DNA from 3 places in the Sporomusa aerivorans genome. Region 1 is predicted to be linked to each of the others. Evidence: riboswitches for the same ligand, from Rfam matches in the RefSeq annotation. Region 1 holds a riboswitch; each other region holds the start of a gene.
The links. Region 1 has a riboswitch for thiamine pyrophosphate ahead of thiT (energy-coupled thiamine transporter ThiT). Riboswitches for the same ligand answer to the same signal wherever they lie in the genome.

Region 1 (10,217 bases):
CCGCATCCAGTTGTTTCAGCCTCAGTGCCAGATAAAAAACGGCACTAAGGTGTACGGCTTCTCCTTTTCGCCCCAGGCCGTTGCCTAAAGCCAGCTTTAATAAATCAAAAGCCCGATACGCTTCATCAGCTTTACCGGCAAGCAAGCAGGCATTCACAATTTTATAAAGCTGACGCAAAATCCGTTTACTGCCAGCATGACTCTGCCGCGAGACAGACATTTTGTTCAATTGAGACGCAATACGGGCAAATTGCCAAGCAAGCCGCCTGGTATAAAACCACCAGGCGGCTAAAACTATCGCAACTGCTGTCAGCACAAAAAACCATACTGCCATAAGGGTTTCTCCCTATCTAGCGTTTATTTCTCCCTGGTATACAATTCCCCGGGCCGCATCCACAGTGACAATGGCACCGTCCTGCAGGCGTTCTGTAGCGCCTTCAACCCCGACAAGCACCGGCATGCCGAAACTAACGCCGACAATGGCGGCATGCGAGGTTAACCCACCTTCTTCAGCCACAATAGCGGCGGCTTGGGCGGCATATGGAGCGGTCTCTTCGTCGACACTGCTGACTACCAGGATATCACCCGGCTGAAACTTGGTTTTAATGTCTTTGCATGATGAAACCACGGCGATTTTTCCGGTAACGGCCCGTTGCCCAATACCTGTGCCGCGCATCAAAATATTACCAACAACATGTACTCTGATCATATTTGTCGTCCCGGACATTCCTGCAGGTACCCCGGCTGTAACGACAACTAAATCTCCGTCTTTTACTACGCCGGCTGTTAAGGAACTGGCAACTGCACTTTGCACCATTTCATCCGTATTATTGAAGCTAGGCCCTAAAATCGGATAAACACCCCAGAGCAGAAGCATCCGCCGTACCGTTTTCGAACTGGGGGTAACAGCCACCACGGTTGACTGCGGACGGTATTTAGATACCATGCGGGCAGTATAACCGGTTTGCGTTGAAGTAACAATAGCCGCCGCACCCAATTCATGCGAAATCTGGGCAGTAGCGTGACTGATCGCATCTGTGGTCGTACGCTGCAGTTGGATACCTTTTCCCTTTAATATATCAGTGTGACGTAAAGATGTTTCCGTACGCATAGCAATACGGGCCATAGTCTGTACAGCTTCCAGCGGATATTGGCCTGATGCGGTTTCCCCGCTGAGCATAATGGCATCCGAGCCATCGAAAATAGCGTTCGCGATGTCACTGGCCTCAGCCCTTGTCGGCCGCGGATTGGTGACCATCGACTCCAGCATTTGTGTTGCAGTGATAACAGGTTTGCCGGCCCTATTGCATTTTTGAATCAGCATTTTTTGAACCAAGGGCACTTCTTCGGCAGGAATTTCAACCCCCAGGTCGCCCCGGGCAACCATGAGACCATCGCAGACTTTTAGAATTTCATCAATATTTTTAACGCCTTCCGCGTTCTCAATTTTAGGAATGATATCCATGCTGTAGCAGGCATCCTCAAGAATTTTACGGATAGCCAGCACGTCGGCCGCTCTTTGAATGAACGATGCAGCAATAAAGTCCATTTGTTTTTCAATGCCAAACTTGATATCCAGGATATCCTGTTCCGACAATGGCGGCAGGTTAACAGCCACCCCCGGCGCAGCAACCCGCTTGCGGTCGCCAATCTGGCCGCTGTTATTCACCGTAGTGATAATATCATCGCCTTCAACAGCATCAATATGAAGACTTACCAGACCGTCAGATATAAGGATTGTCTGCCCTGGTGCAACTTCCTGCGGCAGAAACTTATGATTGACAGAAGCGATTTCCTTTGTGCCTGTGACATCCCGGCCGGTTAACACGAACTTCTGGCCTTTCTCCAATAAAACCTTGCCTTCGCCAAACAAACCTAACCGCATTTCCGGACCTTTAGTATCCAGCATCAGTGCAACCGGCTTTTTCACGTTTTCCGCCGCTTCCCGAACCCTGTCAATGCGTTTGGCATGCTCTTCATGCGAACCATGCGAAAAATTGAACCTGGCAACATTCATGCCAGCCTCGATCATAGCTTCCAATACACCGACGTTATCAGTGCTTGGGCCCACAGTGCAAACAATCTTGGTTTTCTTTAACAAATATATCACTCCTTCAAATATTACAATAATTAGCGTATTGCATGTTGACATAAAATCGAATGCGCTTCGTCGGCTTCCGATTCTAAAACCAAAATTTCGTATAAGCCGTCACCAAGAGCGGAAACCACTCCGGCCGGGCGTATATTGGCAAGCACACCTTCATTGCACAGTACGTTTTTATACAGCTCCGCCTGTGCTCTATTAGAAGCTATGTATACTACGGTCCACATAAGTATCCTCCTATTAGCTTCTTCCTACTAAGCTTTACAAATACTCCAAAAAACAACAAGAAGCTAGCTACTATAGCTTTGTTCTCCAAAGCCGGCAGTATTCCTGCAAAAAAAATGGTTTTTATAACAAGTATCAGTGCAATTTATAAATCCACAAAACCTAAAAATACCCGGTAAGGTCCTGGAGTTCCCGGCGGTACCAAGGCAACCCTGTCACCAGCCTTTATAACCGCGTGCGCCAGCGGCTGGGCTCTGCCGTTAATAAACATGGCTTCAACTTGTTCCGCAGGGATAGCAAGCAGTTCTAAAAGCTGGTGTCCGTTTACCGGCGCCGCGATTGTATAATGATAAGGAATTTTCCAGCCTCGCTCATTAAACAATTCAGCTAAATGCAAAAAACCGCGCAACTCAATCGTACCACTGGCTTCTTCAGAATTAGCCATACCCTTTCCTCCATCCTGAAATTATTGCCAAGGTATATTTCACCAAAATACGTATTTTTCCTCTAAAAGAAATATATTTTTTTTAAACCGGTACCGATTCGTTTTATTTTCCCTCAAGAGTTAGCTTCCTGGTTCAGTAGTTGCAGCGCTGATTCCACCATGATTTCCACGCCATAACCGAGCGCTTTTTCGTCCATATCAAATTTCGGGTGATGATGAGGGTATATCAGACCTTTATTAGAATTGCCAATCCCGATAAACATAAAACATCCCGGTACATGCTGCTGATAAAAGGAAAAGTCTTCACCTACCATAACCGGGCTTATTTCTATTACTGCATCTTTTCCTAGTACTCTTTTACCACACTCTGCCACTACTTTTGCAATTTGCGGGTTATTAACCACCGGCGGATGGCCAAAACAACTTTCCAGTTTATAGGTGGCTCCCGCTGCCGCGCTAATACCGCTCGCGATCCTGTCAATATGAGCGAAGACTAGTTCGCGGGTTTTGGTATCAAATGTACGAACCGTTCCCTGCAAGATAGCAGAATCAGGGATAATATTAAAAACCTCGCCAGCCTTAAACATCCCCAGTGATAATACCGCCAGTTCGTTAGCATTGATGTTATTGCCAGTGATAGTTTTGAGTGCTAATACCATCTGGGCGCCGACATATAGGGGGTCTATTGTCTGATGCGGCATGGATCCGTGCCCGCCCCGTCCTTGCACTGTAATTGTGAATTGATCAGGCGCGGCCATCATCGGCCCAAAAGTTATTCCCATGGCCCCTGCTTCCAGCGGCTGCCACAGGTGAGCGCCGATGATTGCATCCACCGCTGCCAGCGCCCCCTCCTCAATCATGCCCAGGGCCCCGCCGGGAAACTGCTCTTCACTGGGCTGAAACAGCAGCCTGATACTTCCGGTCATTTCAGATTTAATGGCATTAAACACTCTGGCAATACCAAGCAGCATGGCAGTGTGTCCATCGTGCCCGCAGGCATGACATATTCCGGCGTGCTGCGAACAGTAAGGCTGTTCAACCTCATCTTGAATAGGCAAAGCATCCAGGTCGGCGCGAATAGCAACCGTTTTGCCGGGCTTGCCGCCATCAATCTGAACAATTACACCTGTGCCGGCAATTGCCTTTGGAGTCAAGCCCATAGCTGTCAGCTCGGACATAATTTTTTTCTGTGTTTCGTATTCCTTGCCGCCGACCTCCGGGAAAGTCCGAAAATGCCGCCGGAGAGCTATGACATAGTCGGCGTTATCTACAACAATATCATGAATCTGCGTTTTCATACCATTCGTCCTTCCTGCCCCTGTTTAGAAATTAATTCTTATACAAGCATATCAAAAAATCCTTCTTTGGCATCTGCCGGCTGCATATTATCTATATAATTCGCAAATTGTCCAGTATTTACAAAAAAAATAAAGGCTCAACCATATATGGTCTGCCTTTTCTGCACGGGAACTACCAATAGTAATAGACTTTGTTTCCGTCGTGCTTAATGTAACCGTGACGAAGCTGTTTTGTTCTTTTCTCGTCAGCTTTCAATTGCGTGCTGTTAGCACTTTTTCCAGTAAGCTGAGCTGCTTCGGCGAGCGCAGACGCTCCCAGCATAGCTAAAAACACGGCGGAAAACAGGGCAATAAACAACCTGGGTTTCATGACTACCAGCCTTTCCTTATACTACTGATATTATTCGCTTCCCGACTGCCAGTTCCTGCAATGCCGTGGCCTGTCCCGCCGCGGAATGTTTTTCCATCAGGCGTTTGAAAGCCTGCGCAATTCGAGCCATAAATAACTGCCTGTCAGGATGGAAGATACTATATCAGCAACCGGCGCTGCGTACCAAATGCCATTCATTCCGAAAAACTGCGGCAAAAGGATAATAGCCGGTATTAAAATAATAACCTGCCGTGACATGCTGAGAAAAATAGCAAAACCAGCTTTTCCCGCCGCCTGAAAGTAGTTGGCGCCAATAACCTGAAAGCCAATAATCGGCAGCATAATTAAAAACGCTTTAAGCCCGTCAGCGCCAATCGATATTAAAGCAGGATTGTCATTAAAAATGCGGATAATCGGCTCAGCGAATAGCTGAGTCACAGCAAAGCCGGCAATCGATATTCCGGTAGCAGCAATAATCCCCAGTCTCATGACGGCAATAACCCGGTCATAGTTTTGGGCTCCGTAATTATACCCTAGTATAGGCTGAACACCTTGGCTAATACCAAATATGGGCATAAGTATCAGCATGCTTACCCGGTTAATAATACCGATTGCCGCCACTGCCAGGTCGCCGCCATACCGAAGCAGACTGTAATTAAACAACACAGTGACCACACTGGCGGCAAGCTGCATTAAAAAAGGTGATAACCCAAGTTTAAAAATCTCCCAAACAATGTTTGCATCCAGTCGCAGGTTGGCGCTGCGCAGCCTGAGAATGCCTTGATCACTGGTAAGAAACCGGAGTACCCAGGCGGCCGAAACCGCCTGCGAAGCTACAGTGGCCAGGGCCGACCCCGCTATCCCCAACTTGAAAACAAAAATAAATAGCGGATTTAACATTGTGTTTAATACGGCGGATATCAGCATGGTTGCCATGGCGACCTTTGGATGGCCCTCAGCACGTATTATGTTGTTGAGTCCGAAGCCAATATGCATAAATAAGCTGCCGATAAGTATAATCCTGGTAAATTCGCGGGCATAGGGCAACACGCCAGGCTCGGCGCCCAGAAACAGCAGAATCTCATCTAAGAATGCCAATGCCAGCGCCGTTGTCGTTAGAACAGCAACCACCATCAAGCTAAAGGCGTTACCCAGAATTATTTCCGCTTCGGCGTGTTTCTGCTCGCCAAGCCGGATTGAGACCAGCGTCGAAGCACCGATGCCAATAAGCATTCCTATTGCCATTAGGATAATCATAATAGGAAAAGCTATAGTTACGGCAGTCAGCCCTACTTCCCCCACACCGTTGCCGACAAAAATACTGTCGACAACGTTATATAATGCATTTACCACCATGCCAACTATAGCCGGTAACGAGAACCGCCACAACAACTTGCCAACCTTTTCCTGACCTAATGCCTGGGCTTCATCCATGTTTTCCTCCTAAATTACAGTCAAGACTAACAGTCAAAGTATTGACAGTTGCAACAATACTATACTTGCTAAAAAATCAGCGATAATTCACCTCTGTGTTCACACAAGTAACCAGCGGCTTTCCCTCCACTCCTAAGAGCAGATTTTCGGCAGCCAGCAATGCCATTCGGTTGCGGGTTTCGGTGGTTGCACTGCCAATGTGCGGAACGATAAGAATATTAGGCAGCTGTAAGAGCGGATGGTCTGCCGGCAAAGGCTCCGGATCGGTGACATCCAGTGCGGCGTACGCAATCTGCTTTGCCTGTAAGGCATTATACAACGCCTGGGTATCAACAACAGCGCCTCTGGCTGCATTAATAAAGTAAGCTGTCGGTTTCATTTTGGCAAATTCATTGGCGCCGAACATTCCCCGGCTCTCTGGCGTTAGGGGTGTCAAGACCACAATAAAATCAGCCTCGCTTAACAGTTGATCAAAAGTACAGTATTCCGCTTTAAGATCAGCTTGATCAGCCCGGGGAGTGCGGTTGTTGTAGATAACTTTCATCCCGCTTGCCTGCCCCCGTCTGGCTACTGCCGAACCAATGGCGCCCATGCCCACAATGCCTAATGTCTTACCATATAGATCAACTCCATACGGCAACTGTGCCCCGGGCTGCCATTTGCCGGCCCGCACCCAGTCCCAGCCTTCATGAATACGCCGGGCGGCCGTCAGCAGCAAACCAAAGGCCAGATCGGCGGTTGTTTCCACAAGTACTCCCGGAGTATTGCCAAATGGGATTTTACGGCTAGTACACGCAGCTATATCAATATTGTCGTAGCCTACTGCAGGTTGGGCAATAACTTTTAGTCGGGGCGCAGCCGCCAGCAGTTGCTCGTTAACAGCAATGTTTGTTGAAACAAACAGTCCGTCGGCGTCTTTAAGCCAGCCGGATAAATCCGCTAACGTCGGCGCTGTCGGCTGCTCCCAGCGGTACACCTGGCATTGAGTCTCCAGAGCCGCTAAAGCCGCCGGCAGAACCCGGCCCGTAATTACTACTTTGTACTTTTCCATATTAAGCCACCACCATTATATAAATTCTAAATTAACCTATTCCGCTTTGCTCGGGAAAAATCCTTGCGCAAACAGAAAAAACAGCAATCCCTACTTACAGGATTGCTGCATACCCCCAAAACTATGCCTGCCTATTCTCCATTTTTATAATCTGCTCCATTCTTCTTACAGGCATTATTCGCAAGAGAATAATACAGATGATACATTCCGGGATTAAATAGCTGGCGTTAAATACCAGTGAATAATAATAAGGGGACATACCGGCCGGCGCATAGCTGGCAAAAAAAACAATACCGGAAATATAATGGCATAGGAAGCGAATACCGATACCGCATACCGTACCTGCCAAAATATTATCTTTGAAACAGCCGGCCAGTCCCAATGCCATAAACGGCAAAGGATAATCAAATAGCACCTGTACCGGATGCAGTATAAATGGATTTTGGATGAGATTGACCAGACCGTATAAAAAACCGGTAAGAAAGCCGACTTCTTTTCCATAAAAAACCGCCAGCAAAACAATCGGCAGCATACTTCCCAGTGTGATGCTTCCCCCTTGCGGCATTTTATACAATGTAATCGTGTGCAAGATAGCGGCCATAGCAATAGCCAGACCCACATGCGCCATAATTCTTGCATTGAGTTCTACCTTCTTCATTCTCATAAGCCCGAGTATCAGCGCTACAACTCCTATAAGCGTTATTACAGTCGTCGGACTCGAGACAACGGTGACCAGATTTTCGCTAAGCGATGCTTTCACACTTCTCAACCTCACTTTATTGTCTTAAAAAGATATACAGCCGTGCTCCCGCAGGGCACGGCTGTCGACGGTACAATCGCTTCCCTCCGCTGGCATTATCCAGATCAGGTAAAGGGTAATGGCAAGCCATTTCTCAGCCCAAAAAGGCACCCCTAGCTTTCTGCTTCCATTTATTACTATTATAATAATATAATTTGATTTGCTGTTCAAATATTTTTTATTTACAAAATCAAAAAATGTGTAAACCCCGACGCTTGGGCGAAGGGGTTCGCAAAATTTATCCGGCGACTAACCTGCAGACAAGGTTAAAGCCTCACCTGAAGCTAAGTTATTGAAGCGACTCGATACGGGATATGACTTGCTCAGGAGTCATACCGGCGGCATCTATCACCGGCGCTTTGGTAATAGTATTTTGAATGTCCATCAGGTTATTGTCCATCCCCATCACAATACATGCCATTACACTTTCTTTGCTTTTAGGGCTGACTACTGTGTACCCTTTTCGCTCTAACGCTTGTTTGATTGTTGACAAGTTGTCCTCTACCGCAACCTTTTTTGTCAAAAGAACACCCCCTTTCTCAATTATTATGGCCTGAAGCGCAGGTAACCATTACTTTAATTTAATGCTGATATCGGCCTCTTTAATCGAGTGGGTTATAATGAGGCTGGAAATAATATTTACGCCGACGGCAGCTAACTCGGACACTTCCGCCACAGTAATATTCCCTGAAACCTCGATCATGGCATTATTATCCACTATATCAACAGCCTGTTCAATCATGGTAATCGACATGTTTGATAAGTCAATCACATCTACCCCGGCGGCAACTGCTTCCCTTACTTCCTCCAAGGTTTCCACTACAATCTCAATTTTCACAAAGGGTGAAAGCTGTTGGCGAATCTTTTCCACTGCCGGAAGAATGCCACCGGCGGCTTTGATATGATTGTCTTTAATAAAGGCCATATAATCAAGCCCATAACGATGACTTCTGCCGCCGCCTGTTTTGACGGCATACTTTTCCAGCATTCTAAGGCCGGGAGTAGTTGTTCTGGTATCGGCGATAACGGTATCAGGACCGGCGGCCTCCACAAAGAGCCGGGTTTGGGTGGCTATCCCCGACATTCGTTGTAAGAAATTCAGCGCTACTCTTTCCCCGCTTAAGATACTGCGAGTGGGCCCCTCAAGGATGGCGAATTTTTCGCCTGTTGGTATTTTGTCGCCGTCGTTATAGCGGAATGCTATCTTAATCTGCCTGTCCAGCAGTGCATATACCTTGGAAAATATATCCTTACCGGCCAACACCATATCCTCTTTGGCCAGCAAATATCCTTCTGAATAATGATCGTCGGTAAATATAGCCTGGCTGGTAATATCGCCGGAGCCGATGTCCTCCCGTAGTGCTTGACGAACGACTTCTTCAACAACAAGATTATTCATAATATTGCCTCCTCCCCGGCAGTCATAAGCTGAAAGTTCGTCTTAACGCTGTCAGTTACCATATTTGTTGAATAAAAGACCTGCTTATATTTTGTTCAAACTAAAAAAAAACATCCTCTGTAAATCAGAAAACGTCTATATAGTAGCCAATTAAAGATTTCAAGCAGAGTGTTAATACAATAATTCAGCCTCCCGGTAACCTATCCGGGAGGCTGCTGTTTTGTTTCTGCTGGTAATTTTCATTACAAATGATAAACAGGATACGAACCCAGGTTTTTATACCACAATGATTTGGCTTGCACAGCACGTACAGCCGCTGCAATATTATCCTCTTTTATACTGCCTTCAATATCAAAAAAGAATATATACATACCAAGTCCGGTACGTGCGGGCCGGGATTCAATCCGGGTAAGGTTGACTTCCCGCTTGGCAAATTCCTGCAAAATATTACATAGGCTTCCCGGTTTTTCGCCATGTATCTGGCATACTATTGATGTTTTGCACTTCCCCTTGAGACTGGCAGCCGGCTGCCTTTCCAAACCAATAAAACGCGTTGAGTTGGCACGGTTGTCCTGAATATTGGCGGCTAAGACGGTGAGACCATATATATGCCCGGCCTTCTCACTACCTACTGCGGCGTAAAAACCATCGCCTGACGCCACAATTCTGGCCGCCTCGGCCGTGCTTTCCACCGGTTTCAGTTTAGCTTGCGGATACAGCTTTGCCAGTGTCTTGCGACATTGGGCCAAAGCCTGGGGATGAGAAACAATAGCAACAAGCTCCTGGCTGTCCTTTTTAGCCAGCAAATTATGCCGGACAGGCAAAACTACTTCTTTGGTAATATATAAATTCACGTCATGAGCCATAGTATCAAGGGTAATATTGACTGACCCCTCCAGGGAATTTTCCACAGGTACAATACTTTCAGCCACTTCACCCGACGCAACAGCCCTGATGGCGGCATCGATACCGGCAAACGGCTCTAATGCAGCGGAAGTATCGCTATAAAGCGATAACGCTATCTCCTCACAATACGTTCCCTGCGGCCCTAAATAGCCAACTTTTCTGGTCATTGCGAAACCTCCCCATAAA
Region 2 (10,217 bases), 120 kb from region 1:
GTGGTGTCTGTACCTGATGGCAAAGATCCTGATGAATTTGTCAGAAGACATGGTAGCGCCGCTTTTTCAGGGCTTTTAACTTCTGCTCAGCCGCTTCTGGACTATCAGCTTGCGCAGGCGCTAAAAGCAGATGATTATTCTACTGTTCAGGGTAAGATCGCCGTAGTCGGCAAATTAGCCCCTATTCTGGCGGAAGCAGATAATGCAGTAGAGGTTAATGCACATATAACCCGCTTGTCGCAAACACTATCTGTAGATGAAAGTGCTTTACGCAGTGAAATATCAAAGTATATTGTTCAAGTGAAAAAGGATAAAAATGTAAATAACGGGAAAACTATTAATATTGCACTCTTATATAAGCAACCGGCTCCAGCGGTTGTACAGGCTGAACGGCAGCTTATCAGACTGATGTGCGAAGATTTATCGCTTGTTCCCTATGTATTTGCAAAAATTTCGCCACAAGAAATACAAGGAGCCTTACAGCAAGAGATTATTAATTTCATATTTAATGCGTATAATATGGAGAAAAATATAACGCAGGCAAATCTCAATGCTATGGTAAACGATTTAACGGAAAAAGCAAATAGTGAGTTTTCACATATTATGTTAATGGAGATACAGTTTGATGATGTAGTCAAGTTTGCGGACGACTGTATAAAAACCATCCGCTTGGCACATTTAACAGTCTTATATGAACAACACCGGCTTATGGCCGATGAATTAGAACGCATGGGGGATAGTAGCTTTCTGCAGGAACTTGCGGAAAGTCAGCGAATTAAACATGAAATTAGCAAATTACACCATTAATAAACAAGCATGGAATTTTGTATCACTGTCTATTGCCAAAGGAAGGGGGGAAAACTATGGCTGATAAAAAAAATGCACCGGGCGAACAAGTCAATGAGTTGTTACACAAAGGGAAAAAGCGTGGTATGTTGACATATTCTGAAATTATGGATACTATGCAAACTGAAGATATGAGCCCTGACGAAATTGATGACATGTATGAAATTTTTAATAACAAGGGTATTGAGATTGTAGACGAAGTCCCGGATGTTGAATTGATCGAAGGTCCAGATATGTCCGAGATTGAATCAACTGCCGAAGAAGTAGATATAGATCTTACCATTCCTGAAGGCATTAGCATTGATGATCCTGTTCGGATGTACCTTAAAGAGATTGGCCGGGTACCGCTCTTAACTGCGGACGAAGAAATTAAACTGGCCAAGCGCATGGAGCAAGGGGATGAGGAAGCTAAACGCCGTCTTGCTGAGGCGAATTTACGCTTAGTGGTAAGTATTGCTAAACGTTATGTTGGGCGCGGTATGCTGTTTCTTGACCTTATCCAGGAGGGTAACCTGGGGTTAATTAAGGCTGTAGAAAAATTTGACTACAATAAGGGGTATAAGTTTAGTACCTATGCCACCTGGTGGATACGCCAGGCGATTACCAGAGCCATCGCTGACCAGGCAAGAACCATTCGTATCCCTGTTCATATGGTGGAAACTATCAACAAACTTATCAGAGTGTCACGGCAACTGCTGCAAGAACTGGGCCGTGAGCCTTCACCTGAAGAAGTGGCCAAAGCAATGGATGTCAGTGTTGAACGGGTACGGGAAATTATGAAAATTGCCCAGGAACCAGTTTCACTGGAAACACCCATCGGGGAAGAGGAAGATTCCCATTTAGGCGACTTTATTGAAGATCAGGATGCACCGGCTCCTGCTGAAGCTGCATCATTCATGCTGCTTAAGGAACAGTTGGAAGAAGTGTTGGAAACGTTGACTCCGCGGGAAGAAAAAGTCCTGCGTCTCCGTTTTGGTTTAGACGATGGCCGGGCCCGTACTCTTGAAGAAGTAGGACAATATTTTGGCGTTACCCGTGAGCGTATTCGTCAAATAGAAGCCAAGGCCCTTCGTAAACTGCGTCATCCCAGCCGCAGTAAGAAACTGAAAGATTTTCTTGAATAAAACTGAATAAACTCTTGACGTAATAAAGACATTGCTTTATAATAATCAACGTTGGCGATATTCCTCGATAGCTCAGTTGGTAGAGCAATCGGCTGTTAACCGATCGGTCGTAGGTTCGAGTCCTACTCGAGGAGCCAGTTATTACGTTAGTAAAACAGGCTTTCTTCGGAAAACCTGTTTTAACATCTTTAGGGCCTATAGCTCAGCGGTAGAGCAGCCGGCTCATAACCGGCTGGTCCCTGGTTCGATCCCAGGTGGGCCCACCAATTCAGTTATCAGTTATCAGTAAACAGGGCGCTGGATACTGCAGCAAAATGTAGTTACCGCTAACTGCAACCTGAATACAGTATACTATTTATGGCCCGTTGGTCAAGCGGTTAAGACACCGCCCTTTCACGGCGGTATCAAGGGTTCGATTCCCTTACGGGTCACCATAAGCAGCGAACCAGGTTCTCACGAGCCGATAGGCGAAATGAGAACCTGAGTGAGTCGCTTACTTCCGAGCGGAAGTGAGGAAGGGTATTCCTTTATTATCTAGATATGGGCGATTAGCTCAGCCAGGAGAGCGCCTGCCTTACAAGCAGGATGTCGGCAGTTCGATCCTGTCATCGCCCACCATAGAAAAAAACCTGCGAATTGATTCGCAGGTTTTTTCTATGGTAAATTACCGAAGGATTTTATAGCCGGGAAGCGAAATACTATCAAAGAAAACCTGCCGGGAGGATTATTACGTGAAATTAGGTCAACGATTGCAAACAATTGCCAACATGGTGCCAACAGGAGTCACTATTGCAGATATTGGCACTGATCATGCCTATTTACCGATATATCTTATGCAGCAAAAAATTACTGCCAGTGCCATTGCCGGTGATGTTCATCATGGTCCGTACTTATCGGCGCAAGGGGCTGTTGCCGCTTACCATCTGGACCATGCAATTTCTGTCCGTCAGGGAAATGGCCTGGAAGTGCTCCGGCCCGGTGAAGCCGATGTTGCTGTTATCGCTGGCATGGGTGGTGCAAATATCATTGAGATTTTAAGTGCACGGCCGGAAGTAACAGCAACATTGAAGCGTCTTATTTTGCAGCCAATGATTGCAGCATCCCTTGTCAGAACCTGGCTATACGTTAACAATTGGATAATCATAGATGAACAACTTGTGCAGGAAGAGGGCAAGTTATACCAGATTATTGCGGCTGAGCCCGGAGAAATGCAACCTGTGGAACCTATCCTGAATGAAATAGGGCCTTTGCTCTGGCAAACAAAACCACCACTCTTAAAGCAGCACATTCAGGAACTGATTGACCATTTGCGAAATGTTGTTGCCGCGATGGCGGCAGGCGGCAGTGAAGTAATTAATTCTGAGAAGTACAGAGAGTACACCCGCAGGCTCAATGAACTGGAGGATAGGATAGCATGTCTGTAAAGTGTCGTGATATTATTGCCGAAGTGGAACAACTGGCCCCGAAACATTTTGCGGAAAGCTGGGATAATGTCGGGCTGCTGATAGGCAGGCCGGATCAGGACATACATAAAGTACTGGTAACGCTTGACGTGGATACAGCAGTTGTTGAGGAAGCAATTGCGGTACAGGCAGATATGATTGTTGCCCATCATCCATTACTCTTTAAAGGCCTTACCCGAATTCGCACCGATTCGCCGCAGGGTAATATGCTGGCGTCCCTCATTAAGAAGGATGTCGCGGTATATGCTGCCCATACCAATCTTGACAGTGCGCCAGGGGGCGTAAATGATGTGCTAGCCAGGAAACTCAATCTCCGGAACGTTGTGCCATTGACAACGGTTTACCAGGAGAAGCTGCATAAGCTGGTAGTTTTTGTTCCTGTTTCCCATGTGGAAACAGTGCGGGCCGCAATGACAGCGGCAGGCGCAGGACATATCGGCAACTATAGCCATTGTACTTTTCAGACTCAGGGTGTCGGAACATTCTTACCGCTCGCAGGCACATCCCCATATATCGGTGAGCAGAATAAGCTTGAATATGTGGAAGAATATCGCCTGGAGACAATTATACCGCTGAGTATACGTTCACAGGTAGTCAGCGCTATGCTTGCCGCCCATCCCTATGAAGAAGTGGCCTATGACGACTATTTACTGCAAAACACCGGACCCGGCAGCGGTTTGGGGAGAGTAGGAGAGCTTAGTCAGCCACTAACCTTGGCAGACTTTATTAACCAGATAAAATCCGCCTTGTGTATCCAGTCATTAAAGGCGGCCGGTCCGACGAAGACTTTTATCCAAAAAGTAGCCGTATGCGGCGGCAGCGGCGCCAGCCTGATTAAAAATGCGATTACAGCAGGCGCGGATGTCCTGGTAACAGGTGATGTAAAGTATCACGAGGCGCAAGAAGCAATTGCCGCCGGACTAAACATTATTGATGCCGGCCATTTTGCAACTGAGCAGCCGGTTGTGGAATGCCTGGTTGAATATCTAAATCAATGTGCCAGCAAAAACGCCTGGAATTTACCTATTTTTGCCAACAAATCCAATAGGGACGTTTTTTCAGCCTATTAGACTAATTTATTCGCTTTTTGCAAATTGACGTTTCAGAAATATTGGTATACAATGAGCACATAAAAGAATATTGTAAGGCCGAGGGAGCTCATGTTATGGGCTGAGAGTGGAACTAGCGAGTTCCTTACCTCCATACCTGATCGGGATAATACCTGCGGAGGGAGGTCGTGTGTGTATTAAGTACGCGTCTTTACCATTCGGGGGACGTGTTTTTATTTTTGTTGAGGAGGTATGCACTTGCGTATTTCAGTAAATGGCAGAGAGTTAATGGTTGCCGACAGTCTCACTATCTATGATCTTGTTGCTAAACAGGGTTACAATCCTGAAATTATCGTAGTTGAGTACAATAAGAAAATTGTAAACAGGCAAGAATGGCAGACTATTCTTTTACAGGCGGAAGACTGTCTCGAGGTAGTCACATTTGTCGGAGGAGGTTAAACAATGGAAACAGCTATGTTGAGTGATATTTTAAAAATTGGGGATAAAGAACTTACAAGCCGTTTGTTTTTAGGTACAGGTAAATTTGCCAACAACAGAATAATCCCAGAAGTCGTCCGGACGTCTGGTTCCCAGGTAGTGACAGTAGCCTTACGCCGAGTTGATCCGGATCTTAAAGAAGAAAACATTGTCGGCTACATACCGCCGGAATGCACGCTAATGCCGAACACTTCAGGGGCCAGAACCGCCGAGGAAGCCGTGCGCATCGCCCGGTTAGCCAAAGCAGCCGGCTGCGGCAACTGGATAAAGATCGAGGTTATCTCCGACAATCGCTATCTGCTGCCTGACAATTTTGAAACCATTAAGGCAACTGAAATTTTAGCTGCCGAAGGATTCGTGGTGCTTCCCTATATGAGTCCTGATTTAATGGCTGCGAAGCGTTTGCTGGAAGCCGGCGCAGCCGCTGTCATGCCGCTAGGAGCGCCGATAGGTACTAACCGTGGCCTGAAAACCAAGGAATTGGTTAAGATATTAATTGAAGAAATTCCTCTGCCAATCATCGTGGATGCAGGCATCGGACGTCCCTCGGAGGCGGCTGAAGCCATGGAGATGGGAGCCTCAGCTGTACTGGTAAATACCGCCGTAGCAACGGCCAGCAATCCGGTGACTATGGCCCAGGCGTTTGGTTTAGCCGTTGCTGCCGGGCGCAAAGCTTATCTGGCCGGACCGGGAGCTATTCAGGACTATGCTGACGCTTCATCGCCGTTGACAGGTTTTCTGCATGAATAACGGCTAATGGGAGGGAGGAATTTAGTATGAGTTTTTATGAGGAATTAGGCAAGTATCGCGATTTGAACTTTGCAGATATCTTTAGCCGAATTACCAATGTCGACATACAACGGATAATTGGCCAAGAGCGGCTGACGGTATTTGACTACCTTGCCCTGTTATCACCAACGGCTGAAAAGCATCTTGAAGCCATGGCCCAAAAAGCCCATCGCGTTACGGTCCAGCAATTTGGCCACACTATCCTGCTCTATACACCCTTGTATCTGGCCAATTATTGTGTTAACCAGTGTGTATACTGCGGCTTTCACGCTCGCAATAATATTGAAAGAAAAAAACTGACCTTGGATCAGGTGGCTGTCGAGGCTGCTGCTATCGCCGCCACCGGGTTAAAACATATTCTGATACTCACCGGTGAGTCCCGGGCGCATTCCTCAGTAGACTATATCAAAGAATGTGTCCGGATTTTAAAAAACTATTTTACATCAATCAGCATCGAAATATACCCTCTTAATACAGACGAATACTGCGATTTGGTAGCGGCCGGAGTTGATGGTATGACCATTTATCAGGAGACGTACAATGAAGAAGTTTATCCCGAACTGCATCCGGCAGGCCCAAAAAGAAACTACAAGTATCGTCTGGATGCCCCTGAACGTGCCTGTCAGTCGGGTATGCGGGCCGTCAATATCGGGGCCCTCTTAGGTCTTAGTGACTGGCGCACGGAAGCATTTCTGACAGGAATCCATGCCAATTACCTGCAGAGCAAATATCTGGATGTGGAAATTAGTATGTCACCGCCGAGAATGAGGCCGCACGTCGGCGGTTTTCCGCCCAAGGTTATTGTTAATGATAAAAATCTTGTGCAGTATGTTTTGGCATTTCGCCTGTTTATGTCCCGCGGCGGCATCACTTTATCCACCCGTGAAAGCGCTGCACTGCGAGATCACATGGTAAAACTGGGAGTTACTAAAATGTCAGCAGGCTCCTGTACTGCGGTTGGCGGTCATGCCGAAAAAGCCTCAGTCGGCCAGTTTGATATTTCGGACGAACGCAGTGTGACTGAAATGGCGGCCATGCTGTATGAACAAAACTATCAGCCTGTATATAAAGACTGGCAAATGTGGTAATTTTGCAATTTGAATATTTGGGGGATAGTTATGGCATATAAAAAAAATATGATCAACTTTCTCACTACAGACATTTATGCCCTGACAGCGGAAGAGTACTCTCTGGGCAGAAATAATGTGGAAGTAGTAAAGCAGTTAATTGCCGCCGGAATCAAAGTTATTCAATACCGGGAAAAAGAAAAAAAGTCCGGTCAAATGTATTTGGAGTGTTTAGAAATCAGAGAATTGACAAAGCAAACCGGAGTTACTTTCATCATCAATGATCATGTGGATTTAGCGCTGCTGGTTGATGCCGACGGCGTACATATCGGGCAGGAAGATTTACCGCCGGTTAAAGTCAGGGAATTACTCGGCAATGACAAGATTCTTGGCTTGTCCACTCATTCGCCGGAGCAGGCCTTGGCTGCCGTTAGCCTAAATTGTGTAGACTACATAGGTGTAGGGCCAATATATGCTACCAAGACAAAAAAGGACGTTTGCCAACCGGTTGGCATCAGCTATCTCGACTACGTTGCTAATAATCTTGCTATTCCCTTTGTGGCTATTGGCGGCATAAAAGAACATAATATCCGTGAAGTAAAACATCATGGAGCTAAGATTGCCGCTATGGTGACCGATATTGTCGGTGCCAGTGATATTTCAGACAAAATACGCTCCATTCGCAGTATTATCAGTTGACATTATTTGCAGCATTGACTTGAGGCTTATTTAATGATATAGTTAATATTCAATTACAAATTCGTCTGAGTATGAAAGATGATCGCGAACGCTTATAAGCGTTTGAGGAAAGTCCGAGCTCCATAGGGCAGGGTGCTGGATAACGTCCAGCGAGGGCGACCTTAGGGAAAGTGCCACAGAAATGCAGACCGCCTAACGTTGGTTAGGTAAGGATGGAACGGTGCGGTAAGAGCGCACCAGCAGTCAGGCGACTGACTGGCTAGGTAAACCCCACCTGGAGCAAGACCGAATAGGGAAGGGATGAAGCTGCCCGCTGAGCCTTCCGGGTTGTGTCGCTTGAGCCGTCAGGCAACTGCCGGCCCAGATAAATGATCATCGCCGCGGATGCGGAACAGAACTCGGCTTACTGACTACTCAGACGAGAGAATATTAAAACCCGCCAACCTATGGTTGAGCGGGTTTTTAATGCTATCTCCAAAAAATTATTTCCGGCGCCTTTTTTGGTACCGTCGGTGGCGTAACTTGCGGATAACCAACGATAATTGGGGCGACAACCTCGTAGTCGCCGGGAATAGCAAGTTCGGCTTTTATTTCGGGCAAATTCAAAAATGGACGGGCAAAGCCAATCCAACATGTCCCCAGGCCAAGACCATGCGCCGTAAGCATAAGATTCTCCGCAGCCAAACAACAGTCTTCTGCACTGCGAATTCCATCCGGCTTGGCAAAAATAATAATTAATGACTCTGCTGTATAAAAGATATTGAAATTAGGATTCTCAAAGGCGGCTTTGTATTTATTGAGCTGTGGAACTTTATCCAGCGAGTTGAGAAGAAATTGTTTGGTGCGGTCAGAGATGTCCTTAAGCATGCTTTTATCCTGAATTACCGCATAAGCCCATGGTTGTGAATTCATAGCACTGGGGGCGTGTACGGCGGCTTCCAGCAATTTATCTATCATGGCTTTATCTACTTTGGTATCTGCATAACTCCGTACAGACCGTCGGGTATTAATGGCAGTAAAAAGATCCATTACCAACATCTCCTTTTTAAGTATATTGAACATATTAACCTAATCAATTCCAAAAGTAAAGTTTAGGTAGAGGATGGTTCAGTTCTGGCCATACTATAGATGCTGAAATAGGAATTAACTTAGGAGGAATGATCTTTTGACGGCGTTTATTACAGCCCTTACCTTTGTTGTGCTTGCCGAAATGGGAGATAAGACCCAATTGCTAGGAATGGCCTTTGCCACTCGCTATCCGTGGCCCACCGTTCTCTGGGGCGTTTTTGTCGCTACAATACTTAACCATCTGTTTGCTGTTATTGTCGGCAGTTATATCACCTTGTTCATCCCCCTGCAATATGTACAGATAATTGCCGCCGCCTCATTTATTATATTTGGCTTGTGGACAATTCGTGGTGATGAGCTGAATGATGAAGATAAAGACACCAGGCGCAGCCCTTTTTGGACAGTTACCATTGCTTTCTTTATTGCGGAAATGGGTGATAAAACCCAACTGGCTACAATTGCCCTGGCCGCGCAGTTTTCCAATGCGATTATCCCGGTCTGGCTGGGCACCACAGCCGGCATGATGATCGCGAATGCCATTGGGATTGTTGTCGGTGTAATTTTAGGGAAAAAGATTCCAGAGCGATTAGTTAAATGGGTTGCCGCAATTACTTTTATTTTTTTCGGCGTATACGGACTGTATGAATACTTGCCGCGAGAACTGGTAACAACACCAGTAATGGCAGGTACACTAATTGTTATTTTACTGTCTATGTATCTTGTTGCCAAATTAAGTGCAGATAAACTTGCCTAAGTCCCCTTAAAGTCGATTTGGCAAAAAAGATGTGTGAAGTGTAATTTAATCCCTAGACAAATTGTATTTTTATGCTATAATAAAAACATATTTAGGCTGAGTCAACGATGACTCCTCCACATAACAGTGTTATGTGGAGGAGTCTATTATTTTTTAGGGTATTTCTAAAGAAAATTTTTACAACATAAACTCACCAAAATTTAAAGCCAAGATGATAATTGAAAGGGGTTTTATTAATGAGCAAACTAGGTGAAATTTTTGGTTCAAATGTATTTAATGACGCTGTTATGAAAGAGCGCCTTCCCAAAGCTACTTACAAAGCTTTAAAGAAGACAATTGAAGAGGGCCTTCCTCTAGATCCTGCCGTTGCCGATGTCGTAGCCAGCGCAATGAAGGATTGGGCGCTTGAAAAAGGTGCAACCCATTTTACTCATTGGTTCCAGCCAATGACTGGCATAACTGCTGAGAAACACGATTCCTTTATTTCACCAACTGCTGACGGCAAGGCAATCATGGAATTTTCTGGCAAGGAGTTAATCAAAGGCGAACCTGATGCGTCGTCATTTCCGTCAGGTGGTCTGAGAGCCACTTTTGAAGCCAGAGGCTACACCGCCTGGGATTGCACATCGCCGGCATTTATCAAAGATGACTCATTATGCATACCCACAGCTTTTTGTTCCTATACCGGTGAAGCTTTGGACAAGAAAACCCCGCTATTGCGCTCCATGGAAGCTTTATCCAAACAGGCTGTTCGCGTCTTAAAAGCTTTGGGAAATACTACTTCCCAAAATGTTATTACTACCGTTGGGCCGGAACAAGAATACTTTATTGTAGATAAAAAAGCATTTGATCAAAGAAAA
Region 3 (10,217 bases), 1.9 Mb from region 1:
TTGTTCTGGGATCGACTGATTAAAAGCTGCAGGCGGTCGATAATCATCCGGCGGTTCGGCAATTCTGTCAATACATCAAAAAAGGCCAGATAGCTAAGTTTTCTGGCCTTTTTGTTTATGGACCGGTTAGCTTCCTGTAACTGTTTATTGTGTTTAGTTATTACTTCTTCAGTAATGGCCTGCTTATTGATCTGCTTTCTGAGTTCATTCAGCCTGCGCTCCTGCCGGTCGTTCCAGCGAGCAATGATGGTGATGGTGATAATTGTACCCAGGGGAACTGCTATGACCGGCACTATAGGGATTGTCCCGGTCAGCCAAAGGCTGGCAGCTGTCAGGCCTGGTATTATACTGAAAACAACTGAAATTATATATCCTTTTTTTTTCAGACTAATAACCAGATAAAGGGCAAGTATGATCTGCAATTGAATAATAATCACGACAAATGCCGGGAACAAGGTGCTTATCTGAAAATACACTGTTATTGCATACAAAAACAAGCCGGTGGCTCTTTTTATCCAGGCAGCGGCCTGTTTTTCACAGGGCGGTTTAATGTTGGTCTGATAGCAGCCAGGACAGCCGCTGTCAGTTTTGTCTGGGGTCATACAGCCTCCTTTCTTTTGACGCGGGGTGAGGACGACTGCTTAAAATGTAGGACAAAGAACTAAAGAATACGCACAGATCAAAATATGAGCATGAATAGTCTGAATTATTTTCTGCAGGCCAGTCCGATTTGAATTTGAATAGCGATGGTTACCAAATATAATTCAAACTTTAGAGCCTGAACAGAATTGGGCTCTGCGGATATTTTACGAAAAATGAGAAAATGATGTATAGTATTCTTACCAATTATCCTAATACGACAATGATCAGTCTGCAAAAAAATCGCTTACCTATAATTATGACGGCCGCTAAACCTCTCTTCAATCTCTCGGCTATGCAGTCATACGGGTAAAATACTACAGAACACTATCCTTCAAGGATAGTGTTCTGTAGTATTACGGAGACAGTCTCTTTTATTTTAAATGGTAATTGCAGGATTCACGCAATTAATGTCAAAACAGTATTTAGTTCAATGAGTCAAGATCGTTAGGAAAGAAGGTAAGATGGTAATGCAAAAATATAAATTTAATTGGGAACTGTTGGGCGATGTTGAAGGAGGCCGGCCGAATCTGGGACCGATGGTCAGGACCGAGGTTTACCGGCTAATGCAGTTTTGCTTTCGTGATGTTATTGAGCAAGCTTATGGTTCTGAAAATACAGATACATTATTTTATAAAGCCGGACTGCTAGCCGGCCAGCAATATTACCGGAATGTTTTTGCGCCCTATGGGGATTTTGCTGATTTCAGCGATTTTATTAAAGCGCTGCAGGCCAGTCTTGCTGAAAAACATATCGGGATTCTACGCGTCGAAGAGGCGGATCATGTTCAGGGAAAATATGTGCTTAGTATTGCTGAGGATTTGGACTGCTCCGGTTTACCGGAACTTGATTATGAAATATGTGTGTATGACGAGGGCTTTATTGCCGGTCTTTTTGAGGGCTTCACCGGTAAAGCATTCACAGTGAAAGAGGTTGATTGCTGGTGCACAGGCGATCGGACCTGTCGGTTCGTGGCTGAAATTGCCAATGACCAATAAGGCGCTCCTGGAATCGAGACTTATCCGAGGAGGCTGTGTCAGTGAATCAGGAACTGAATACCGAATTAAATGAGATAATAACGCTGATCAATCATGTTTTACAAAGGAGAGGTATTCCTGCAGAACTTACCGGACATTTTCAGCAATATCCGTCCCTGGAGAAATTGGTTAAGGAGCTTGAGGCACTTTGCGAGTTTGCTGTGGCCTTGTCCGCAGGGGATTTATCGCAGACTTTGCAGATGCGCGGCTATTTTCCCGGGGCACTGAAAGCTCTGCAGTCAAATCTCAGACATTTGGCATGGCAGACCAGCATGGTGGCTGCGGGCGATTATAGCCAGCGTGTTGATTTCATGGGGGATTTTTCCCAGTCTTTTAATACAATGATTGTGCGTTTGCAGACAGTGACTGAAAATGAGCAGCGATACATCGCTGAGCTGGAAAAAAGTCAGGCGGCTACTGCGGAGAGTGAGCGGAAATACAGGCTGATAGCCGAGAATACCGGTGACGTAATTTGGTTGATGGACGAGGCAATGGAGATCCGGTATATGAGCCCTTCCATTGAAAAATTATTGGGTTATACTCCCGAAGAGTTTCTAGGAAAAGCAGTAAACGCAACGCCACTGCCCTTTTTGCAAGATGTTTTTCAGAAAGCCGGTGCACTGCTGACAGGGACTGACGCCAGCAATCAATCGCTGGTTTTGGAAAGTGAACAAGCCCGCAAAAACAAGAAAATAATCTGGACCGAATCTCTGGTAACAGTTGTTAGAAATAATGCGGGCGCTTTTATTGGCTTTCTGGGCGTCACTCGTGATATTAGTGAACGCAAGAATAGTGAAAACCTGTTGCAGCAGGCTTATGAACGCAGGCGAAAATCTGAATTTTTTAATCAGCTTGCATCTTCTGTACAAAGTAATGATGCCGGAATTTTTGATTTAGCCTGGCAGAACAAGATTAGTATTCCCAAGGACTTTTCTCTCTTTCTACTCGCCATTTCTAATCTGGACACGCAGGCTGACGCTGACGGCAACCTGCACCGAAAGCAGCAAATGCTTGATGTTGTGGTGGATTTCCTCAGCCGGAAGGAACATACTGTCGCCTGGGAGAACGTAAAAGGCATTGGTGTTATTAATTCCGCTTTAGCCGGTGCCGGCCGGAAGGATAAAGAACTGGGTTTGGCCCGGGAGTATCTTAAAGATATATCTTTATACTTTCCGAATCTACAGGTTCGTATTGGTATTGCCAATTATGCCGCGGGCTGGTCGTTTTTTTCCAACCGCCTTGATAATGCCGAAGCTTCACTGCGAATTTCAGAAAAGGTCTGGCCGGCGCAGATGATATGTCATTATGAGGATTGTGGCCTTTATCGGGTGCTTGCTCCGTTTGCCGGGAGCAGGGATGCCGGTGATTATGTCGGCAAGCTACTGGGTCCGTTGATTGAACATGACCAAACGGACGGAACGGATTTGCTTGCAACACTGGAAAAAATCCTGACAGGTCTGAGTTTTAAGGAAATAGGCGCGCAAATGTATTTGCACCATAAGACTATTCAACTCAGAAAGCAGCGGATTGAGCAAATATTAAACCTGTCGCTTGATTCGCACGAAACACGCATGGCTCTGGCCACGGCTATTCAACTACAGAAGATAATAGGCTGATCCGGCCGTCTTTTTAATGCTTTTGATTTCCTATCATAGATTATGGATTCAAAAGTATTTTTGTCCGCTGTTGGGCTGGGGAATTCACTGGGCCGATTTTCCAGATAATCTGGCCGCCGACGATGGAATTTCTCAAAAGAATAGCTGGCAAACTAAGCCGGAGGAGATACAGCGTTGCATTACATGGCGGGTATTAAGCTGCCGGATGCTGCTATTAATATGCAAATGAAAGGGGTTTCCGGGTGCAAGAAAAACTGCAACAGCTTAGTTTTTATAAATGGCTGATCTTTGGAGTTGTTGGCACAGGCAGTTTTATGGCGACGATGACATCATCCATTGTTAATGTAGGTTTGCCGCCGATTACGGCGGCGCTTCACACCGATATTCCCACTGCGCAATGGGTGGTTACCGCTTACCTCTTGGTAATTACCAGCCTGCTGCCGTTAATGGGGCGTCTGGGCGACGTACTGGGGCGGCGCAAGGTATATGGCTACGGATTTATCGGTTTTACGGCCGGCTCGCTGCTCTGCGGCCTGGCCAACTCCATCGGCCTGCTCATTGGGTTCAGGGTGTTGCAGGCTGTAGGCGCTTCCGCCTTAATGGCCAATGCCATGGCCATTGTCACAAGCAATTTTCCACCGCAGGAGCGGGGCAAGGTATTGGGCATGATCGGCACAATTGTGGCCCTGGGCAGTCTGAGCGGTCCGGGACTGGGGGGAGTGCTTGTCGAACATGTCGGCTGGCACGCCATATTCTTTGTTAATCTGCCTGTCGGTTTATTAGGTTTTATCGGGGTGTATCTGGTTTTGCCGTTTGACCGGGATATGCGCCGGGAAACTATCGACTATTCAGGGGCCGCCTTATTTACCGCAGCGATGGTCGGTTTTTTACTGGCTTTGAGCTACGGTACCGAGTGGGGCTGGCTGTCGGTGAACACCTTAGGCTGTATCGGTTTTGCCGTGGCTTCGTTCCTTGTCTTTGTTGCCCAGGAACGAAAAGTGGAGCACCCCATGCTGGAATTGTCTATATTTCGCAATTGGGCCTTTACAGCCGGTAATTTGGCCGGGGCGCTCTCTTTTACCGCCATGTTTACCAGTACCATGCTGCTGCCTTATTTTTTGCATGACGTACTTAGCTATTCGCCGGCCAAAACCGGGCTTATTATGTCGGCCTTTCCATTAATGATGGCGATTACCGCGCCTCTCAGCGGCTCTCTGTCCGACAAGGTCGGTCCCGGCATTCTGACAACAGCCGGCCTGGGGCTAATGGCGTCCGGGCTGCTAATTACGGCCAAACTTAGCAGCGGATCATCGCTGCTTGCGATTATGGCCGGGCAGGCGTTGATGGGGCTGGGGAACGGCATGTTTCAGTCACCCAATAACAGCAGTGTAATGAGCGCTGTTGCACCCCGGTATTTGGGGGTGGCAAGCGGGGTAAACGCGCTTGCCCGGAATTTTGGCATGGTATGCGGTACCGCGCTTTCCGTCTCAATTCTGGAATACCGGCGCGCCGCGAGCTTAAGCGGCATCAGTCAGCCGACACCGGCAGAGCAGACGCTGGCGTTCATGACCGGCTATCACGATGCCCTGCTTGTGGGTGTTTTCCTGGCAGTTATCGGGTCCCTGGTTTCCTTCAACCGCCCGCGCAAGGCAGTTCCCGGCAGAACATAAAAAAGCGCAAGCCGGATAGAACTTGAAATTGAAAAAAATAATTATTTTGAAATTTTTTCCATAATATATTGCGCAATTATTGAAACCAGTGGAAAGATATGCTACTATAATACTAAAAAGAATACCCGTGTTTCATGGGGAGCTGGAGAGGCCGGCTGAGATATAGATCTGATGAAATCTATGACCCTTAACCTGATCTGGGTAATGCCAGCGTAGGGATGTAACAGAGCAACAACATACTCTGAAAGCGCATCTTTACGGATGCGTTTTTTTATATTTTAATTTATATGAAATCCAATAAAGAGTTCTTTTATGCGGACAGGGATTAGCTTTACCTACTCCGCGCATGTAAATCTTTATTGGATACTATTATATTTAGAAAGCAGAGGGGATTTATGTGGCGAAAAAGAGTACATTGGGGTTCAATCATTATTTGTTTCTCTGGTTTGGCGCGGCGATATCCATTGCCGAAATACTGACAGGCGGGCTCCTGGCTCCTCTCGGTTTCCAGAGCGGTGTGGCGGCGATTGTCCTTGGCCATCTGGCGGGGACAGGCATTTTAGTGCTGGCCGGGCTGATTGGGACGCAGGAACGGATACCGGCACTGGTGTCTACCCGGATTTCTTTCGGTAAATACGGCTCTTATTTGTTTTCGGTGTTAAATGTCCTGCAACTGGTCGGCTGGACGGCGGTTATGATTATTACTGCCGCCCGCTCGGCCAATGAAGTCAGTAAAATATTGTGGGGATTGGATCAGCTTACGCTTTGGAGTGTTGGAATCGGCGGGCTGGTTATGCTCTGGATCGCGCTTGGCCGGGAAGGCGGCATGAAGAAAGCCAATATGGTGGCGGTATTACTCCTCTTAGGCATTACCATGGTGCTAAGCAGTGTTGTGTTTAAGGACAGCTCCGCGCTATTTGCGCCGGCGGCCGGCGGCATGTCTTTCGGGCAGGCCGTGGAATTAAGCGTCATTATGCCGCTGTCCTGGCTGCCCTTGATTGCCGATTATACGCGCTTTGCCAAGAGTAAAAAAAGTGCGGCCTGGGGCAGCGGCCTTGGCTACTTTATCGGCAGCTGCTGGATGTATATCATTGGCCTGGGAGCAGCTATTATTGCCGGCAATTCCGAGCCTTCCGCCATGCTGCTGGCAGCTAATCTGGGGCTATCGGCCATGGGAATTATTATATTGGCAACCGTTACGACCACTTTTTTGGACGCTTACTCGGCAGGGGTCAGTTTTGCCAATGTATATCCCCAATTCAATGAGAAGAAGGTAGCCCTGGTTATGACGGTAATTGGCACTATGCTGGCTCTGTGGTTTAACATTGAACAGTACGAGCATTTCCTTATCGCAATCGGTTCGGTGTTTGCACCGCTGTTTGCCATTTTGCTAACCGAGTATTTTATTGTTAAAAATCGCAAAGTGCAGGATGCCGTATTGGTCAACTGGGGTGCGCTGCTCGTCTGGGGCGCCGGGGTCGGCTTGTATTACCAGTTTATCGAGCTGGATTTTGCCCTGGGCGCTACCATCCCGGTAATGCTTATTACCGCATTACTGCATAAAATCTTATGGGGGTATACGAAACAATGGACTTACTGCAAAAGATATCCGATAGCCTCGTAACGCTAAAAGAAAAGAAACCCTTAGTGCATCATATTACCAACTATGTGACGGTAAATGACTGTGCAAATATAACCTTGGCAATTGGCGCTTCGCCGGTGATGGCCGACGATATTGGCGAAGTGGAAGAGATGGTTTCGTTTGCGTCCGCTCTGGTCCTGAATATTGGTACTTTGAATTCGCGGAGTATCGAATCCATGGTGGCTGTTGGCAAAAAAGCCAGGGCAAAGGGCATTCCTGTTGTCTTTGATCCTGTCGGTGTGGGGGCCACAGCGCTGCGGACGGCTACCGCCAAGCGGATCATCCGGGAGGTGGGCCCGACCGTGATCCGCGGCAATATGTCGGAGATAAAAATAATAGCCGGTCTGGATGCCGATATTAAAGGCGTCGATTCGGTTGCCGACGAGGCCGATGGGGCTCAGGTGGCCGGAAATCTTGCGCAAAGAGTGGACTGTGTCGTTGCCATTACCGGCCAGCAGGATATTATTGCCCAGGGTGAGCGGCTATGCCGCATCGACAATGGTCATGCCATCATGTCACAGGTAACCGGGACAGGCTGTATGGCTACTTCCCTGATTGCCTGCTACTGTGGCGCGACCGACGATTGGTTTTCCGGCGCGGCGGCCGGGGTAATGACCATGGGACTGGCCGGGGAACTGGCCCGGCAATCGCTGAAGCCGGGAGAGGGAATTGGCACTTTCCGGATGCGGCTGTTTGATGCGGTGTGGGCCATGACGCCTGAAGCGGTAAGGAAAGGTGGGCGGATTATCCATGAATAGAGCGGCTGTTGACTATTCGTTATACCTAGTAACCGACCGGGATCTGCTTGGCGCCAAGGAGCTTGTCGCAACAGTGGAACAAGCTATCCGGGGTGGTGTTACGGTGGTACAGATTCGGGAAAAAAATCTGCCAACTTTGGATTTTTTCCGGACGGCGCAGGCCATAAAAGACGTCACCCTAAAATACGGTGTGCCCCTCATTGTTAATGACCGGGCCGACATTGCCCTGGCGGTAGATGCGGATGGACTGCACATCGGCCAGTCTGACCTGCCCTTAACCGTGGCCCGGCGCCTGCTGGGACCCGATAAGATTATCGGCGTATCTGCGGCAACTTTAGAAGAAGCCCTGGCGGCGCAAAACGAGGGGGCCGATTATCTGGGCATTGGCGCTATCTATCCCACCAATACCAAATACGATGCCGACCAGGTGAGTTTAACTGAACTGGCAGCAATAAACAATAAGGTAACCATCCCGGTTGTTGCTATTGGCGGGATTAATGGGAATAATATCTGTGATGTTATAACGGCAGGTGCCGCCGGGGCAGCTGTAGTTTCGGCCATTGTCGCAGCTGAAGATCCCTGTAAGGCCGCCGCTGCCCTTGACCAAATGATAAAGGCGGCCCGGCGAATTTAAATAACCGCCGCGAATAGTAGGTATATATGTTACAATTAAAGTACAAGGTTATGCACAACTATGACACTAGGGGAATTAGGCAGGTGATACTGTGATCAAGGCAGGGAGGTTGTTCCGTTTCTGGGCCTGGCTTAAGATTTTTCGGGATAATGCCGTAATCTTATTTTATGCCTGGCGGCATCCGCTGACCCCTAATTATGTTAAAGGCTTGCTCACGGCTCTATTGCTTTATGTTGTCAGCCCGATTGACTTATTGCCGGACTACTTGCCTTTGCTGGGGATTGCCGATGATGCCGGCCTCATTGCCGGCGCCGTGCTGTATTTGACCAAGTTGCTGCCGGCCAGTGTAATAGACGAGAGCAGGCGCAAAAGTGAAAAGTGGGCCCGGCGCATGCCGTATATTCTGGCGATACTGGCCGTGGCGGCCGTAGCCTGGATTGCACTGGTTGTTGCCCTGTTCCATAAGGTTTTTTTCTCCTGATGTAAGAAACAATTGCTGGGTAGGGAAGTTATGTATATATACACCGATATTGTTAAGCAGTTTGCCTGTGAGATGTGCGGACTGTGCTGCCGCAATCCCTGGCAGGTGACAGTTGGCGAACAAAGCTATTATCGGAATGAACGGTTATTTGCCAGTAGCGGACGGGAAGCGGAATTCTCCCGGGCGTTTGTCAGACTGGACAGTGAGGCCGGTTTCGGAGAATATGCTTATATTGCCAAACAGCCGGGCGGCGGTTGCTGGTTTTTGGACGCGGACAACCACTGCCGGCTGCATAAAGAAGCCGGCCACAGCCACCTTGATGCTGTCTGCCAGACTTTTCCCCGTTACCCGATGAGTACCGCCCGGGGCATTGAGCTGACGCTGAGTTTCAGCTGTCCGGCCGTGCTGAAACTGGCCGACCGGGAAACGGCGCTGACTATTGTTAAAGACGATGCGCAGCCGATAGAATTCCCGGCAGACAGCTTTGCCGCGGAGGTTTATCCGCAGCAACAGCCGGCCAGAAAGCCCTTATACTACTACTTTGAATTGGAAACACACTTTATCGATATTCTGCAGTGCCGGTCGCTGCCGCTTGGCGAGCGTTTGGACTTTCTGGCCCAGACGGTACAGGCAGTAAATGGTTTGCGTCAGGATGAAACAACAGGCCGCGAGCTTAACATCCTGTTTAACCGCAATTACGACTGGCTGGAAGGACTTGCCGCTGCATCGCCCTCGCCGGCGGCCGCCGGCGGTAGCTGGCTGTTGGAAAATTATTTGGTAAGCTTTATATTTAAAAAGCCTTTTTATATTTTCGGTCTGGAAAAAGCCCTCATGTTACTTGGACATATCTGGAAGCATATCGCGGCTGCCGACGATATAACCAAGACCATTATACAGCTTGAGATTCAATACGGTCATGACAGACAGGCGTTGTGGCGTTGATAGAAGACGGGATTGCCCTGCAGTGTTGCAGTGGCAATCCCGTTTTTGGATACGTAGGGTCAGGCTTGAGTTATTTCAAATTGACTTATAATAGATGGTCTGTTAAGCTGAGAGAAAGTAAGATTGGCAGGTGAGAATGGTGGCAAGAAAACTAAGAGTACACTACGAAGATGCAATCTATCACGTAATAGCTAGAGGAAATAATAGGGAGCGGATATTTGAAAGAGATGAAGAAAAAGCAAAATATTTAGAGATCTTAGCAGACTATAAAGAACGATATGATTTTCGATTGTACGCTTATGTAATTATGGACAATCATGTGCACTTACTGCTCCAAGTAGGAAAAACTCCATTGGCAAAAATTATGCAAGGCATTCAACAGAGATATACACAGTATTACAATTGGCATCACAAACATAGTGGCCATGTATTTGAACAACGCTACAAGGCTTTTCTATGTGAACAAGAGAGTTATTTAATGGCTCTTATATGTTATATTCATCAGAATCCAGTACGGGCAAATATACTGGAGGGAATAGACTATAGATGGAGCAGCCATCGATCATATGTTAGAAGAGCGCAGGGGTTAGTAAATGTGGAATTTATATTGGATACATTGAGTTCCAATCCTGATAAGGCAATGGAGCAATACCTGAAACTGGTGGGGATAGTCATTGAAAACACAGAATATAAAAATGAAAGCGAACAAGGGGAAGAAGAACGGAAACCCCTTCTAAAAACAGAAGTGAAAAAGATACGGACGGTTTTAACATGGGACCAGCTAGTAGCGAAAATTAC

Region 2: it holds a riboswitch for thiamine pyrophosphate, as region 1 does, so the genes downstream of both, thiS (sulfur carrier protein ThiS) here and thiT (energy-coupled thiamine transporter ThiT) in region 1, are expected to answer to the same signal.
Region 3: it holds a riboswitch for thiamine pyrophosphate, as region 1 does, so the genes downstream of both, cytX (putative hydroxymethylpyrimidine transporter CytX) here and thiT (energy-coupled thiamine transporter ThiT) in region 1, are expected to answer to the same signal.

The regions. Positions count from the first base shown of each region.
Region 1 covers NZ_CP156926.1:3,188,050-3,198,266, reverse strand. The annotation lists gene SATMO3_RS15075 (hypothetical protein) at 1-334, opposite strand, end outside; gene pyk (pyruvate kinase) at 347-2,101, opposite strand; gene SATMO3_RS15065 (hypothetical protein) at 2,131-2,331, opposite strand; gene SATMO3_RS15060 (MoaD/ThiS family protein) at 2,475-2,774, opposite strand; gene SATMO3_RS15055 (M20 family metallopeptidase) at 2,888-4,072, opposite strand; gene SATMO3_RS15050 (hypothetical protein) at 4,245-4,442, opposite strand; gene SATMO3_RS15045 (MATE family efflux transporter) at 4,539-5,876, opposite strand; gene SATMO3_RS15040 (2-hydroxyacid dehydrogenase) at 5,953-6,927, opposite strand; gene thiT (energy-coupled thiamine transporter ThiT) at 7,049-7,687, opposite strand; TPP riboswitch at 7,752-7,851, opposite strand; gene SATMO3_RS15030 (YkuS family protein) at 8,016-8,249, opposite strand; gene nadC (carboxylating nicotinate-nucleotide diphosphorylase) at 8,298-9,125, opposite strand; gene pheA (prephenate dehydratase) at 9,368-10,198, opposite strand.
Region 2 covers NZ_CP156926.1:3,306,561-3,316,777, forward strand. The annotation lists gene dnaG (DNA primase) at 1-807, shown strand, start outside; gene rpoD (RNA polymerase sigma factor RpoD) at 864-1,970, shown strand; tRNA gene SATMO3_RS15650 (tRNA-Asn) at 2,032-2,107, shown strand; tRNA gene SATMO3_RS15655 (tRNA-Ile) at 2,162-2,236, shown strand; tRNA gene SATMO3_RS15660 (tRNA-Glu) at 2,330-2,404, shown strand; tRNA gene SATMO3_RS15665 (tRNA-Val) at 2,513-2,588, shown strand; gene SATMO3_RS15670 (tRNA (adenine(22)-N(1))-methyltransferase TrmK) at 2,702-3,394, shown strand; gene SATMO3_RS15675 (Nif3-like dinuclear metal center hexameric protein) at 3,385-4,503, shown strand; TPP riboswitch at 4,574-4,683, shown strand; gene thiS (sulfur carrier protein ThiS) at 4,741-4,941, shown strand; gene SATMO3_RS15685 (thiazole synthase) at 4,945-5,730, shown strand; gene thiH (2-iminoacetate synthase ThiH) at 5,757-6,857, shown strand; gene thiE (thiamine phosphate synthase) at 6,888-7,535, shown strand; RNA gene rnpB (RNase P RNA component class A) at 7,602-7,956, shown strand; gene SATMO3_RS15705 (nitroreductase family protein) at 8,004-8,564, opposite strand; gene SATMO3_RS15710 (TMEM165/GDT1 family protein) at 8,701-9,357, shown strand; gene SATMO3_RS15715 (glutamine synthetase III) at 9,594-10,217, shown strand, end outside.
Region 3 covers NZ_CP156926.1:5,068,727-5,078,943, reverse strand. The annotation lists gene SATMO3_RS24410 (diguanylate cyclase domain-containing protein) at 1-602, opposite strand, end outside; gene SATMO3_RS24405 (V4R domain-containing protein) at 1,110-1,637, shown strand; gene SATMO3_RS24400 (PAS domain S-box protein) at 1,679-3,292, shown strand; gene SATMO3_RS24395 (MFS transporter) at 3,535-4,962, shown strand; TPP riboswitch at 5,088-5,198, shown strand; gene cytX (putative hydroxymethylpyrimidine transporter CytX) at 5,360-6,586, shown strand; gene thiM (hydroxyethylthiazole kinase) at 6,550-7,362, shown strand; gene thiE (thiamine phosphate synthase) at 7,355-7,996, shown strand; gene SATMO3_RS24375 (YkvA family protein) at 8,088-8,477, shown strand; gene fliB (flagellin lysine-N-methylase) at 8,508-9,419, shown strand; gene SATMO3_RS24365 (transposase) at 9,556-10,217, shown strand, end outside.